DNA from 2 places in the Massilia jejuensis genome. Region 2 is predicted to be linked to the other one. Evidence: predicted binding sites of a transcription regulator. Region 2 holds the regulator's gene; the other holds the start of a gene.
What was found. Region 2 encodes FNR, which switches genes on or off when oxygen is low (the NO sensors DNR and NnrR bind a similar motif). Its sites were predicted from a motif close to TTGATNNNNATCAA; they were not measured.
Positions count from the first base shown of each region.

Region 1: ACFPOU_RS03585 (agglutinin biogenesis protein MshI) is a predicted target of FNR. The motif match lies at 1,760-1,773, and genes of this name have one in related genera.

Region 1 covers NZ_JBHSMS010000013.1:87,763-95,376, reverse strand. The annotation lists gene ACFPOU_RS03595 (hypothetical protein) at 1-128, opposite strand, end outside; gene ACFPOU_RS03590 (PilN domain-containing protein) at 125-772, opposite strand; gene ACFPOU_RS03585 (agglutinin biogenesis protein MshI) at 769-1,710, opposite strand; gene ACFPOU_RS03580 (DUF6701 domain-containing protein) at 1,840-4,902, opposite strand; gene ACFPOU_RS03575 (agglutinin biogenesis protein MshP) at 4,899-5,378, opposite strand; gene ACFPOU_RS03570 (prepilin-type N-terminal cleavage/methylation domain-containing protein) at 5,375-6,256, opposite strand; gene ACFPOU_RS03565 (prepilin-type N-terminal cleavage/methylation domain-containing protein) at 6,253-6,855, opposite strand; gene ACFPOU_RS03560 (prepilin-type N-terminal cleavage/methylation domain-containing protein) at 6,845-7,390, opposite strand; gene ACFPOU_RS03555 (type II secretion system protein) at 7,428-7,614, opposite strand, start outside.
Region 2 covers NZ_JBHSMS010000039.1:15,210-22,823, reverse strand. The annotation lists gene ACFPOU_RS12205 (formate dehydrogenase subunit alpha) at 1-2,043, opposite strand, end outside; gene ACFPOU_RS12200 (twin-arginine translocation signal domain-containing protein) at 2,063-2,284, opposite strand; gene ACFPOU_RS12195 (TorD/DmsD family molecular chaperone) at 2,304-2,930, opposite strand; gene fnr (fumarate/nitrate reduction transcriptional regulator Fnr) at 3,749-4,516, shown strand; gene ACFPOU_RS12185 (DUF885 domain-containing protein) at 4,568-6,403, opposite strand; gene ACFPOU_RS12180 (TraR/DksA family transcriptional regulator) at 6,576-6,977, shown strand; gene ACFPOU_RS12175 (FixH family protein) at 7,049-7,558, opposite strand; gene ccoG (cytochrome c oxidase accessory protein CcoG) at 7,568-7,614, opposite strand, start outside.

The DNA.
Region 1 (7,614 bases), on a different contig from region 2:
ATCGGCCCCAGGCCGAAGAAATGCATGTGGAAGACACAGGTCGCGGCCACGGCGGCGAACAGCAGCACCCGTTCGCGCAGCGTCAGCGCGTCGACCCGGGTGGCGAGCCTGGCGAGTCGGTCCTTCACGGCCTGGCTCCTTCCGGTGTCGACTGCAGGCTGAATTCGACATACGGCGCCGGCACGGCCACGCCCTTGCCCGCCTCGTCGACGCGGCTGCCGGGCGCGCCCTGGCTGATCGAGAGGCTGCCGAAGGACTTGCCGCGCATGATGGCTTCGCCCGTCAGCCGGTTCAGGTAGCCCGGCACCCGCTGCGGGTCGAGCGCGCGGCCGCGCACGCCCAGGTCGATGCCGGCGCCGGTGATGGACACGCCCGTCAGCCAGAGGCCGTCGACATGCTGGCGCGCCAGGGCGCGGAAGTATTCGGCATATCCCTGGGTGTTGCCGAGTTCGCCGCGTTCGAGCACGCCCGCCACGTCGCGCAAGGTGGCCAGCTGGGTTTCGGCTTGCGCCAGTTCGGCCTCGACCTCGGCGCTCTTCTGGCGCGGCGCGAATTCCTGGACGACGCCGGCCAGGCGCGCCTGCTTCTGGGTCAGCTGGACGGCGCCGGCGTCGGCCTGCCGCTGCAAGGCCTGTACGCGCAGGTTGCCGTAGACATTGAGGGCCGCCGTGCCCACGAACAGCAACAGCAGCGCGCCGGCCATCGCGCGCGCGGAGAAAATCTTTTTCTGCTGCAGGAATACCGGGTTGAACAGGTTGATCTGCTGGCTCACAGCACCGTCTCCTCGTGGCGCAGGGCGGCGCCCAGGGGCACCAGGAAACGTTGTTGCAGCAGCTTGTCGGCCAGTTCCGGCGTGCGCTCGATATCGAACAGGGCCGACAGGTCGAGCGTGTCGACCGGCGTGTAGAGGTTGCTCGAGAGGTAGTCGTCGAGGCCCTGCACGGTGGACGGCGCCAGCACCAGCTTGGCCACGCTGATGAAGGAATACTGGCGCTCGAGATTGTCGAGCGAGCGCTGCAGCTCGAGGGTGACGCGATCGAACACCGCGTTGCGGCGGTCGATGTCCGCGTCGAGCAACTGGTCGAGGCCGATATCGATGCGGCGCGCCAGGTACAGCTCGCCCCGGTAGGACACGGTCAGCAAGCCGCCTTCGTCGCCGAACGAGAGCATGGCCACGCCGCGTCCCGGCGGCTCGACCAGGGCCGAGATATTGCGCTGCGCCATTTCAGGGATGTCGATCACGGAGAGCTCGACCTTGGCCGCATTGAACAGTTTCTGGCGCGCCTCGATGATGCTGTTGCGCGCGGCAACCGCGAACATCGAATGCTGGGCGCGCACGGCGGCGTTCGGGTCGACCGGCAGGTCGAGCACGTCGACCGTGGCGTCGTCGACGTGGAAATCGAGCATGTCCTTCAGGCGCCAGCGCACGGCGGTCTTCAGTTCGTCCGGCGCCACGTTGGGCGCGTCGACCGAGAGGATCTGGTATTCACCGCCGTTGAGGACGGTGATCGCGCGACAGGCATGGGCATGCAGTTCGCGCCCGGCCTTGTCGAGCAGCTCGGCGTGGTTCGCGCCCGGATAGAACACGGCCTGGCGCACCTGGGGACGGGTGCCGGGCGCGGTCTGCATGCTGACGGCGGCCAGGCCGTCGCGCTGCAGCGCGATGGCAAGCCACCCTTCCCTTCTTTTTGCTTTTCTAAAAAAACGCATGCGGACCGTTGTCGAGTGGAGCGATGTCTGACGTCGTCACCGTAAAAGCTTGATTATATTCAAGAACGAGTGAAACATCGAAATAAATCGGCGCCCGACAACCCGGATTGCCACACTGGCGCCGGACGTTCAGAAATACATTTCGCGCACGTAGATGAGGGGACTGCGATGGCTGCCGAAGGTGACGCGTCCGGTGGTGCTCGGCAGCCAGGGTGCGCTGTCGTACTTCACGCTGAAGCGGCCGCTGGTGGCAGCCCCGCCGTCGCGCTTGCCGGGCGCGCGCAGCCACAGGACGGCGCCCCCTTTCTTGTATTCCACCGTCTGCGGGGTCCTGGCGCCGAGGACGGCCAGCTTGCACGCACCGGCATCGAGGAAACCGCCGCTGCAGTTACTGAAGCTCAGCGCGCTTTCGCTGAAGGGGCGCGCCTCGGCATAGCCGGGCACGACCAGCCAGCCGCCCGTGCCCGACCAGTATTCGGCACGCAGCGCGAGCGGGGTTTGCAGCAGGTCGCTGCCGATCGCGTTGGGCAGCCGGGTGCGCCCGCTCAGTACCAGGATGCCGCCCTCGTCGGACACTTCGCCGCTGCGCTGCGAACTGATTTCCACGTTGCCGGCGACCGTCGACTCGGTGGCGGTGGCGCGTGCATGGACCATCGTCGGCGGGCTGACGGTCGTCGCGCGCGGCGTCGCATCCTGGTAGCCCGACTCGAGCACATAGGTCACCGGATTGGCCGCGCCCATGCCGGCGACCGCGGGCGGCAGCGGCGTGAACTTGCGCGCCAACAGCGCACCGCCCGCGCTCTGGGCGGCATGCAGGTTGACCGGCTTGAACCAGGCGCCCTTGAAATTCTTCAGTTTCTGGTTCAGGGCGCCGTACGCTTCGACCGTGACATTGAACGGCTGCCCCGAGAAGGCGGCGCCCTTCTCCGGGCGCACGCAGGCGCTCGCCGCCGGACAGTCGAAGGGACCGCTCGCCTCGGTCTTGAAATAGGCGGGATAGAAGCGCCCGACCGGCTCGCTGCTGCCAAGGACCGGCACGTTGAAATACAGGTTGTCCCTGGCCGGATCGCCCGACTTGTCCGGGTCGGACAGGCCGGCCGCGAAATGGACCGCGCCGACCTCGCTCCAGGTGGCGCCCGTGCTCAGAGTCCCGCCCGCCCAGGCGGCTTCGCCCGTCGGCGTGAGCGCGCCCAGGTCGTCGAGCGCGACCCCGGCAATGGCGGACCGGCTGAGCGCCACCTGCGGTACGGGACTTTCGTTGCCAAAATTCGGCGCGAATGCGGTATTGCCGTCGAGCAGAGCGCCGATCTCGAGCTTGACGACCGCGCCGGCCGGCGCGAAGCCGGTGCCGCTGCCAACCGTCGACTTCGGATTGTCGAAGCCGCCGTAGCTGATGCGCCTGAATCCGATCTTCGCGGGCGCGCTGACGAACACCTCGGTGCTCGAGATGGCCGCGCCGTCGCGCAGGTTGAGCCTGATCTTGCCGATATCGGCGTACACCAGGGACTGCGACACCGAGACCGCGCCCTTCGGAAAAGCGATCGCGACCGGGGCCGACCAGGCCGCGAGCGCGTTTTTCGCGGCGCAGACGGGAACCGGCGTGCCCGCATACGTCGGCTTGACGCTGCCGGCGGCCGGATTGATGCATTCGAGCATGAATTCGAGCGATGCCGTGACCTCCTTGCTGCTATTGGCAGGAACCGGCATTCCGGCCGTGTCGACGGCAGTGACGAAGATCGGCGCCGCACGCCCGCCGACAGTGGCGGCCGCGTACTTCGTGCACTGTCCGGTCGCGCCGATGGCGACGTTCGCCTTGCAGGCGCCGTCGGTGAAGACGTAGGCCGGCGGTTTCTCGGGTGCGGTGGTGGTGCCGTCGGCATTGGTGGCGATGCCCGAGTCGGAAGCCGTGTTGTTGGCCAGGTTGTCGTCGGTGGCTTTGCCCTCTACCGTGACCGTGAAGACCTTCTGGCCGGTCGTGGTTACCCGGGCGCGCAGCATCAGCGTGGGCGCGCCGGCGCCCGGGGCCAGCCCCTTGGTGTAGGTGCAGGTGCCGGCGTTGAGGCTGGCGCTGCACGACCATCCGGTCACCGTCGCGGAAACGTAGGCCATGCCCTCGGGCAGGGTGTATTTCGCGGTGATGGTGCCCGACTCGGTGTACGGCCCGTTGTTCGTGACGGTGACGGTGTAGTCGACGTCGGTGCCGATCTTGAGCGCGCCGGCACGCGCGACCTTGATCGCCAGGTCCGATACCGGCAGGGTCGGCACCACCAGGATCTCGGCGTTCAGCAGCACCATGTCCTGGCCGGTCTCGTAGACGGTCGTGACGACCGCGTCATGGCCCATCCCCATCGTCACCGAGGTATCGTAGGCGTCGAAGTCGATGCCGTACGAGCTGTTGCTGTTGTTGATGTTGCTCGACGAATTGAACTGGTTGCCGGCCGGGTTCAGGGTGTCGAACACCTCGGTACCCTCGAACACCAGGCGCTCGCCATCCTGGGCCAGCGTCCCGTCGCCTTCCCAGCTGATATGGCCCACCCGCGCCGTTTCCTTGACCGGCAGGACTGGATTGGCCCAGCGGAAATTGCTGGCATTGACTTCGACCTTGCCGTTGCGTACATGCTGGAAGCCTTCGTACACGTTCAAGACCCGCTCGGGCTGGCTGGAATGGGAATACACCACCAGCAGCGAAAAGCCGCCGAGGACGCCCTGCACATCGCACCAGGGGTCGCCGTTCGACACCGTCAGGCCGGAAAAATTGTAGGTGCCGCTGCCCTTGACGAGGCCGGTCACGTCGGCCACGCCGCTGAAGTAGGTATAGCCGCCGCCGATCGTGTTCGACGTGTACTGGCGGCTGGCGGTGACCTGGGTGTTCTGGAAGGTGACGGTATTGTCGGGAACGCCGGAACCGGCCCAGTAGAGCTGGGCCGAGACGACCGTCGCGCCGGTCGGGATGCTCAAGCTGGCGGTGAGGTTGGTACTGGGCGCGGCCACCGCGCAGGAGAACGTAGTGCCCTTGCCGTTGCCATTGGCCCTGGTGCGCAGCGTAATTTGGGTGCCGGTGAAATTGACGCGGCCGTCGAAGGCCTTCCACAGCGCGACCGGGGTGTCGGCGCGCGCGCCCCCGGTGCCGGCCAGCAGCATCGGCAGCGCCAGTGCCAGCAGGCGCAGTGCCTGCATGATCGAGCGTTTCAAATCTGTACCTCCAGCACGCGGCGCACATAGTCCGGATTGTTCCAGCGCTCCGGGCAGACGCCCTGCCGCGCGGGCGCGCAGGCGGTCGCGCGGATGATCCAGCGGTCGAGCGCGGGTTCGCCCGCGGCCACGGCGGGCCCCTCGACCCTGGTGCAGGCGACGCTGACGGTGAACTTGTCGAGCACGTCGCCGCCGAGCGCGACGGCCGTGGTGCTGCCCGAAGCGCAGCCGCCGCTGGCGCCGTTCAGGCGCTGGAACAAGCCCCACTCGATGCCGGCGCGCGCGGCCTGCTGGGCACGCACGCCCTGTTCGTCGAGCAGGATGGCCTGTTGCTGGCTGTTGAAAACGCTCACCAGCGCCACGCCAAGGCCGGCCAGCACCACCAGCAGAAAGATCGCGGTGACGATGCCGACGCCGCCGCTCTTGCGGCGCCGGCTGGCGATGGCGTGGGAAGAAGAAGTCACCGGGGTCGTCATGGCGTATTGTCGACATGGACCTGGTGCACCAGGCGCAGTGCGCCGGCGTCGGCATCGCCGGCGCCGCGCGTATGCAGGCTCAGCGCCAGCAGCACCAGCGCGCTGCGGCGCAGCTCGACGTCGGCCAGGTCGTAGCGGAACAGGTTGGCGCAGCTCGCCACGCGGCGCGCGAGCACGGACGACACGGCGTTCTGCATGGGGTCGGCCAGCTCGGCACGGATCGGATAGCTGGCATAGCGGATCAGCACCAGCTTGCCGCCCTGCGCTTCGCAGCGGTAGGTGACCGGGGTCTGGACGACCTGGAAGCGGCGCCCCGGCGACGGCATCGGATCGTCGCGCGCGAACGGGTTGGACACCAGTTGCAGCGTGCTGGTGCCGGCTGCCGCCGGCGCGGCGACCTCCGCGATATTGCGGCCGGCGTCGTTGATGCGGTAGGCGTCGGCCGGCGCCATCCCCGGGCCGAGGTTGTAGACCACTACCTTGTCGCCGCGCGCGACGTCGGCCTGCAGGCGCCCGACCACGGTGAAGCTGGTCCTGGCGGCGTCGACGAAGTCGAGCGGCTGGCCGCTCGTGGCGTTGTCCTCGGCCGCCAGATAGCGTCCGCCCGTTTTGGTCAGCAGGAATTCGATGGTGTCGCCGCTGTCGCTCACGCGCACGCTGTTGGGCAGCGCCAGGCGGATCTCGCGCGCCATGCGGCGCAGCGCCAGGTCGGCCTCGTCGCTCGTCTCGGCGCGCGCGACGCTGTCGGCATAGCCCTGGATCGGCGCGCGGATGAAGACGGCGACGATAGCGCCGATGATGCCGACGATGACGATGGCGACGATCGCCTCGACCAGGGTGAAGCCGCGCTGTCCGCGCGGGGGCTGCCGCGCGTTCATTCGGACCCCACGGTCGGCAGGTAGCGCGCGCGGTAGCCGTCCAGGGTCACCGCCTCGCCGTCGCCATAGCCGACCACGACGCGGATGCGCAAGGCGTTGCTGTCGGCGGCGGCCGCGCCGGCGCCGATGCTGCCCAGCTGGTCGGGCACGATGGCGACGGTGGCCGTGTAGCCGCTGGCGTCGATCTTGCGGCCGAGCGCGTCGGTCAGCTCGCCGGCGCCGTTGTCGAAGGCCTTGGCCGGCACGCCGGGGGCGCCGGCGTAGTCGTTGACGTTGTCGTAGGGCCGCAGCGGCTGGACGCCGGACGCGCTTTCGTTGCCCCAGTTTTCCGGGATTGCGCAGGCGGCGGCGTCGGGCGCGCTGGCGGCGTTCTCCGAACGCGGGTCGCAATAGGTGAAACCGGCCTGGCGCACTTCTTCCAGCAGCGCCTCGGCGATCATCAGCGCCTGCTTGCGGCGCAGCGGGTCGGCGCTGTTGGCGGTGGTCATGCGCATCACTTGCAGGATGCCGGCCAGCGCGATCGAGACGATCACCATGAACATGATCAGCTCGACCAGGGTGACGCCCCGCTGGCGCGCGCGCAGGCGTTCAATCGACATAGCCGGTCTCCGGATCGATGCCGACCAGTTGCGCGATGCCGTCGCCCTTGATCTCGAGCCTGCCCTTGACATTGCCGATCATGGCGGCCTGGCCCAGCCCATTGAAGGCGACGCCGCCGATGGCGGCGCCGCCATCGCCCGGGATGCCCATGGCGCCCCCGTCCGGACCGGCTTCGCACATCCAGTCGTCGGCGCCGCAGGCGGCGCGCGTCGGCCCGGTGCCGCTGTTGGCGCCGCCCGGCGCGCGCACGCGCGACGCCGGGTCGGCGCAGGCGGCGTCCGGGGACAGGCAGACGGCAATGCGCCCGGCGTTCAGGTGGACGTAGACCTGCTGGTTCTGGGCGATCGCCACTTTCTGCGCGTAGCGCAGCGTCGACCTGACCTGCTCGGTCCAGGCGACGGTATCGAAGGTGGAGCGTTCCATGAAGCGGCCGACGGCGATGCTGCCGATGATGCCGATGAGGATGATGACGACGACGAGTTCCACCATGGTGAAGCCACGCTGGAAGGTGCCGCGGCTGGATGCAGGACGCAAGGGTCGGGGATGCAGGCCAGCCACGGGCGGGGAATGCTTACTCGCAGTCGGTGACGGCGGTGGTGTTGTTCGGGCTGCCGACGACGATGGTCGGGGCGGTGCTGGCCGCGGTCGGCGCGGTGTACATCACGTGGCACTTGGTCGCGGTCGCGGTGCCGACAATGCTGTTCGGCACGACGGCGAACTTGTTGCTGCCGGCAGTGACGGCCGGCTCGGTGGTGCCG
Region 2 (7,614 bases):
GGCCGCCAGCAGGGTCTGGCCGTTGTACTCGACGCCCCAGTTGGCGCGGAACGGCAGGCCGCCCTCGGCCACCGTCTTGTTGATGTCGTACAGGATCGGCGTACCTGGGTGCTTCATCTCGGGCGTGCCCCAGCACGGCCACGGCAAGCCGTAGTAGTCGCCCTTGCAAGGGCCGGACTCGGCGCGCATGGTGGTCGGATCGAAGGTGTGCTTGTTCTCCATATGGAGCTTCAGGCGCTCCGGGGAGCAGCCGGTGTAGCCGATGGTCCAGCACGAGCGGTTGATCTCGCGCAGGATGTCTTCGATTACCGGCTCGTTCATGACGACCTTGATGTTCTTGCACAGCTCGTTATGGAAGCCGAGCTTCTTGGCCAGCAAGTACATGATCTCGTGGTCGGTCTTGCATTCGAACAGCGGTGCGATGACCCGTTCGCGCCACTGGATCGAACGGTTCGAGGCGGTGCACGAACCGTAGGTTTCGAACTGCGAGGCGGCCGGCAGCAGGTAGACGCCGTCGGTGCGGCCATGCATGGCCGCCGTCATGCTCGGATACGGGTCGACCACGACCAGCATGTCGAGCTTTTGCATCGCCGCCTTCATGTCGGGCAGGCGGGTCTGGCTGTTCGGCGCGTGCCCCCAGTAGAAGACGGCTTTCAGGTTGGCCGGCTGGTCGACGTACTGGTTCTGCTCGTTGACGGCGTCGAACCAGCGCGACACGGTGACGCCCGGCTTTTCCATCAGCTCTTTCGAGGCGAAGCGCGACAGCATCCAGTTGTAGTCGACGCCCCAGACGGTGCCGAAATGCTTCCAGGCGCCTTCGGCCAGGCCGTAGTAGCCTGGCAGCGAATCGCCGTTCGGACCGACGTCGGTGGCGCCCTGCACGTTGTCGTGGCCGCGGTAGATGTTGGCGCCGCCGCCAGGCACGCCGATGTTGCCCAGCGCCAGTTGCAGGATCGCGAGCGCACGCACGTTGGCGGTGCCGACGTGGTGCTGGGTGATGCCCATGCACCAGACCACGGACGACGGCTTGTTCTTGGCCAGCATTTCGGCGGCCATGCGTACCGAGGCTTCCGGCACGCCGGTGATGTCGGACACCTTGTCCGGCGTCCATTTCGCCACTTCCTTGCGAACCTCGTCCATGCCGTAGGTTCGGGCGGCGATGTATTCCTTGTCTTCCCAGCCGTTATTGAAGATGTGCCAGAGCATGCCCCAAACCAGGGGGATGTCGGTGCCCGGACGCACGCGCACGTAATGGTGGGCGAAGCGCGCGGTGCGGGTGAAGCGCGGATCGACGACGATCATCTTCGCGCCCAGTTCCTTGGCATGCAGGAAGTGCAGCATCGAGATCGGGTGCGCTTCGGCCGGGTTGGAACCGATGAACATCACGGCCTTGGTATGGTGCAGGTCGTTGAACGAGTTCGTCATCGCCCCGTAGCCGTAGGTCTGGGCCACGCCCGCGACCGTCGTCGAGTGGCAGATGCGCGCCTGGTGGTCGCAGTTGTTCGAGCCCCAGAAGGCGGCGAACTTGCGCAGCAGGTAGGCTTGCTCGTTGCTGTGCTTCGAGCTGCCGATGAGCATCACCGAGTCGGGACCGGATTGCTGGCGCAGCTGCAGCATCTTGTCGCCGATCTCGTTGACCGCCTGGTCCCAGGAAATGCGGACATACTTCCCGTTCACCAGCTTCATCGGATAGCGCAGGCGGTGTTCACCGAAGCCGTGCTCGCGCACCGAGGCGCCCTTGGCGCAGTGGGCGCCCATGTTGATCGGCGAATCGAAGGCCGCTTCCTGGCGCACCCAGACGCCGTTGCTGACGATGGCGTCGACCGAGCAGCCGACCGAGCAATGGCTGCAGACGGTGCGTTTCAGTTCCACCTTGGCCGGCTCGGCCGCCGCCTCGGCGGCCTGGGCCGGCTCGATGACATTCAGGGGCAACTGGCGCGCGAGCGCGCCGGCGCCGGCAGCAACGCCGGCGCCGACCAGGAACTTGCGCCGCTTGAGACCCCGCGGTTCGCCTTCCTTGTTTGAACTCTTTACTAGCGACATGACTTGTCTCCGGGTACGCTCACCAGTAGGCGGCGGTTTTATAGTAACGACGAATGTGTTCGGTCTCGTGGTAGCCGCGCTTGACATCGGGTTTCGCCGCCTCGACGGGCGCGATCTCCGGTTTCGCTTCGGCCCCCGCGGCGACCGCCGCCAGCGCGCCCAGCGGCGCCGCTCTCAGGAAATTGCGGCGCGACGGGTCCGGGATCGGTTCCGCCTTGCCTTGTTTGTTTTCGGTGCTCATCGCAGTCCCTTCGCGTAAATCAGCCATCGAAGCCATCTTCGACAGCAAAGGCTTCGGCCTCGATCGCCAGCAGCGCGCTTACGAACGCGGCGATCAGCCTATAAAAATTCGCACCCGCGGCATTTTTCATGTCGGCCAGGCAGCGCGCATACCAGGGCGCGATGCGTGCCTCGAAAAATGCCTTTTGCGCTTCCAGGGGCTGGCGCCGGATGCCGGGGCCGCCCGCGATCAGCACGCGCATCGTCTCGCACAGGGCGCCCAGGTGGTCTTCGGACTCGAACACGCCGCGCACACGGCCGATGCCGAAGCGCGCCAGGTCGGCGCGCAGCTCGGCCAGGGGCGTGTCGTTCATGAAGCCGGACAGGTAGAGCGAGCCGTAGGGATTCAGGGTCGGCGTGCCGCTGCTGATGAACAGCGCGTCGAATTCCTCGGCCACCGCATCGGCATCCATCACGCTGGAGGCAAGCACCAGGTTTTCCCAGGCATCTGCCAGCGCGTGTTCGGCGCCGGTCGAGAGAATCGGGTCGGCGTTCGCCAGGCCGGCCAGCAACTGGCCGTCAGGCGCCGCCAGCAGCAGGCGCGCCGCGAGCGCATAGAGGTCGGCGCGCGCCTGGTCTTCGGCTCCTAGCGGCGCAGTGACGGTCACTGCGGCTGCGACGGTGCCGGAGACGTTCGCACGGCCGGCGTCTTGCGCCGCGGGAGGTGAAATTGCCGGTGAGGCAGACTGCATGGGCACTGGCGACGCTCCGTTAATAAATCTTCATCGAAAGTGTAAGGCTTCCCCTACCAAATTGCGCGCACAGTTGAACTTTTTTTGTGCACGTGCTCACCCCCGGGTATCAGTGCATGCCCGCTGCATGCACGACGATCCGGACCAGGCTGGCAACCAGGTAGCGCGTTGGTACCCCGCCCGATCGCTCCCCAGGCAGCCAACCCAGGCAACGCATGGATGCGTCGTCACCTGCTGTGCGCATGCGTGATCTCCCGCGTCCGCGTTCATCGCGCCACGGCAGACCCAACAGGATCGGACCGTGTACATCGGGATGATGGACAGGATAGACAACGTGCCGACCAGGCCAAAGCCCTGGTTGCTCGGGGGCGAGGCGGCTTCCCATACCGTGACAAAGAGGCACGCGCTGGAGCCGGATACAGTTCGCCCTGTTAGTATAACCGAGAAATGCCGCGCCAACGCGTCAATAAGCGGCCGGCGACGCCGATGTTGCTCCAGCGAGCCTGGCAGCAGTGCGATCGAAAGCGGCACAGGATCGGGCCGGCGCCGGGAAGGTGGCCCCCACCGGTTTTGGGTCGATGCCAGGTCCGGCGCACACGCGCATGTCGCATCGAGGTCTTCCCAAATAGTGGGCACCGTCGGAAAAGCCGGGACCGCCATGCGGACAGGGCTATAATCGGTTCATCTCGGGCTCCACGCCGACTCCCCCCTTCTGCGCTCCAATTCCAACTGCCATGAGCCAAGGCCACCACCCTCCCGCCACAGTGCCGATCAGTCTAGGCGCCATCAAGGCCAGCTGCGGCGCCTGCAGCATGCACCAGCTCTGCCTGCCGATGGGGCTCGACGATGCCGACATCGACCGGCTCGACCAGATCATCGGCCGCCGCCGGCGTCTCGGGCGCGACGAGCGCCTGTACGCGATGGGCGAACCGTTCCGCAGCCTGTACGCGGTACGGCTCGGCCACTTCAAGACCTACCAGGTGAACGCGGCGGGCGAGCAGCAGATCACGGGTTTCCAGATGGCCGGCGAACTGCTGGGCATGGACGCCATCAGCGGCGACCGCCACCATTGCGACGCGGTGGCGCTCGAAGACAGCGAAGTGTGCGAGGTTCCCTTTCCCCGCCTCGAGGAACTGTTTGGCCAGGTGCCGGCGCTGTTGCGCCATTTCCACAGGATCATGAGCCAGGAAATCACGCGCGAGCAAAACGTCATGCTTTTGCTCGGCAACATGCGTGCCGAGCAGCGTTTCGCCGTCTTCCTGGTGAACCTGTCGGTGCGTTACGCGGCGCGCGGTTATTCCCCGAACGCGTTCGGGCTGCGCATGTCGCGCGAGGACATCGGCAATTACCTTGGCCTGACGATCGAAAGCGTCAGCCGCCTGCTCTCGCGTTTCAAGAAGCAGGGCTGGATCGAAGTCGACCGGCGCGAGGTGAGACTGCTCGAGCCCGCCAAACTCAAGGCGATCGCCGCCGGCACCGAGCAGTGCAGCCCGATGCGCTGATCGGGCTGCGCCGGCACCCTTAAGCCGAGGGCGCGCCGCGCGCCCGCGCCGTCAGGATTTCGCCTTTTCCTTCGCAACCCAGCCGTCGACCAGCTGTCCCAGCACGTCCAGCGGTACCGAGCCCGCCCCCAGCACCATGTCGTGGAAGCCCGCCAGCGAGAACTTCGGCCCCAGTTGCGCCTTCGCCTGCTCGCGCAATTCGACGATGCGCAGCATGCCGATCATGTAGGCCGTGGCCTGGCCAGGCCAGACGACATAGCGGTCGACTTCCTCGACGTTGATGCCGTAGTCGACCGCCTGCTGGCGCGTCCAGCCCTTGGTGTGCAGGCCGGTGTCGACCACCAGCCGGCGCGCGCGGAACAGTTCCGAGCCGAGCGCCCCGAGCAGGCCCGGGACATCGCCTTCGTACCAGCCCTGCTCCACCGCCAGGCGCTCGGTGTAGAGCGCCCAGCCTTCCGCGTGCGCGCTGCCGCCGGAGAAGATGCGCTGGCTGCGGTATTTCGGGATGCCGGCCAGCTCCTGCTGGATCGCCAGCTGGAAGTGGTGGCCCGGCACGGCTTCGTGATAGGACAGGCTGCGCATGCGGATCATGTCGAACGTCGGCCCGCGCAGCGGCACCCAGAACACGCCCGGACGGCTGCCGTCCGGCGCCGGCAGGCTGTAGTGGGCGGCGGCCGAGGCTTCGGTCAGCGGCGGCTCGCGCAGCACGTCCACCGGCGCGCGCGGCTTCAGATTGAAGAGCGGCGCGCTGCGCGCCTGGGCGTCCTTTACCATTTCCTTGTACTTGGCCAGGATCATCGGACGCGGGTCCCCTTCTCCTTTCGGCTGGAAGGTCGCGTCGAGCGCCTTCATGCGCGCCTCGATGCTGCCTTCGATGAAGCCGAGCGCGCGCAGGTGCTTGTCCATCTCGCCTTCAAGGCGTGCCACCTCGCGCAGGCCGATCGCGTGGATCTGCTCGGCGCTAAGGCTCGTGCTCGTGAAGTTGGCGATCGCACGCGCATAGGCTTCGCGCCCGTCCTGCAGGCGCGAGATGCCGGCGGCGTCGCCCGTCTTCGGATGCAGTTCGGCCATGAAGCCCTGCACGCGCAGGTAGGCCGGGCGGATCTTGTCGTCGACGATGCGCGTGGCTCGGGCAATGGCGGCCGCGCGCGCCTCGGGCGAGATGTCCTTCAATTCGGCGCTGCGCTTTTCCAGCGAGGCCACCAGCACGTTCTGCGGCGCGGCCGGTTTCAGGAAGGTGTCGACCTGGAACTGCGCGCGCTCGAGGATGAAGCGCGGCGGAATGCGCTTGCGTTCGGTCGCGCTGCGGGCGCGCGCCAGTGCTTCGTCCATGCGCGTGCCGACCTGCTCCAGGCGCGCCAGCCAGCTGTCGACATCCGCGGCGGTGCGCATCGGGTGGGTCTGGGTCATGTAGTTGACCAGGCCGACCTGCGGGCCGCCGAACTGCGAGAACACGAAATTGAAGTCTTCATAGGGCTCGTTGGCGACCACGCTCGCAAGCGACCAGCGCATGACCAGGGCCGAGATCTTCCGGGTTTCGTCGAGCGGGCCGGCCAGCCACTTGTCCAGGCGCGCCAGGCCGGTGTTGGCGAGCGCCACCATCTTCCTGCGCTGGGCCGGGGTCTGGGGCGTCAGCTGGCGGTCGAGCGCGGCCTGTTCGGCGCCGCTGAAGTACTGGGTGCTGCTGGCCAGCTGCGGGTTCATGCGCACCCAGTCGTCGGCAAAGCGCTCGGCCCAGGCGTCGAAGGCGGCATTCGATTGCAAGGCGGCGGCCTTGGCCACCGGTGCGGCGAGTGCGGCATCCGGGAGCATGGCGACCCCGAGGGCGAGCGGGGCGAACAGGGAGGCGACGGCGGCGCGCAGGCTGCGCTGGGAGGAAATCGGCATGGTGTCTCTTGTAGTGATCGGTCGGCGAAGTGCCGGCGCGAATCTAACACGGAAGAGCCGGGGCGGACAATCTTTACAGGGCACCCAAACTTGCGCGGGCATCCGCCGAAAACGGCTAAAGTATTTCCGGAGTGCTCATCCAACGAGATCTACTTTGACATCAGGAAACTGCATGCCCATCTCGCCATCCCTCCGCGACGACCTCGCCAGGCGCCTGCAGGAAAGCCGCGCCGCCGCCCTCGCCACCGTGCGCGCCCGCACCGGTTTCGATCCCGAAGGCATGGATCCACCCGCCATTTCGCCGCGCGCCCACCTGGTCCAGGACGACGACGCGCCGACGGCTGAAACGATTGCCCACGACGAAGAGCGTTTCGCCGAGCATGAAACGAATTTGTTGCACGAGATCGACGCGGCCATCGGACGACTGGCGTCGGGCGGCTACGGGATGTGCGCGTCCTGCGGCTGCAAGATTCCGGAGCAGCGGCTGCTGGCGACGCCGACGGTAAGGACGTGCGTGCCGTGCCAGGAAGCGATCGAAAAGGAAGAACGGACGGCGCGCGGGCCGACGATGTAACGGCCGGTGTACCGCCCATTAGCGACCTGTGCGAACGCTGCCGTAGCGCTTGTCTTTACGCCCGGCCGGAATCAGCGGTCGGCCGCGATCGCCAGCACCTCCTGCTGCGCCGGACGCCAGCCGCGCGCCAGGCGCCACTGCCCGCCCTCGTCCTCGACCACTACCTGCCAGTGCGTCATCTCCAGCGTCGGCAGGGGCAGGTCGACATCGCCGCGCGCGTCCGGCCGCGCATTGAGCACCCGGTCCTTTCGCGGCTGGGTCGGATGGGCCAGGCGAATCCGGAACGGCGCCAACAGCGGGCGGCCGAAGCTCTCGAGCCGCCCCTTCAGGCGCCCTGCCCCGTAGTGCGCGCTCAGGCGCAGGCGCAGCGCGCTGGCCATCCGGTCGCGCCGCAAGTCCTGGTTGATCGCCTTGCCCTGCCTGTAATAGTCGTCGACCACCATCGCGTCCGGCTGGCGCAGCGCCAGCACCACGGTAACGGCGGTGGCCGCCATCGCGGCCGCGGGGCCGAGCATGATGAACCATGGCCAGCGCTGGCGGTACCAGGGCGCGGGATGCTGCTGCTGAAAAACGGTCTGCATGCGATCTCCTCAATCTCGATGCGGCACGATGAAGGCCGCTTCCTCGCGCACCGTCA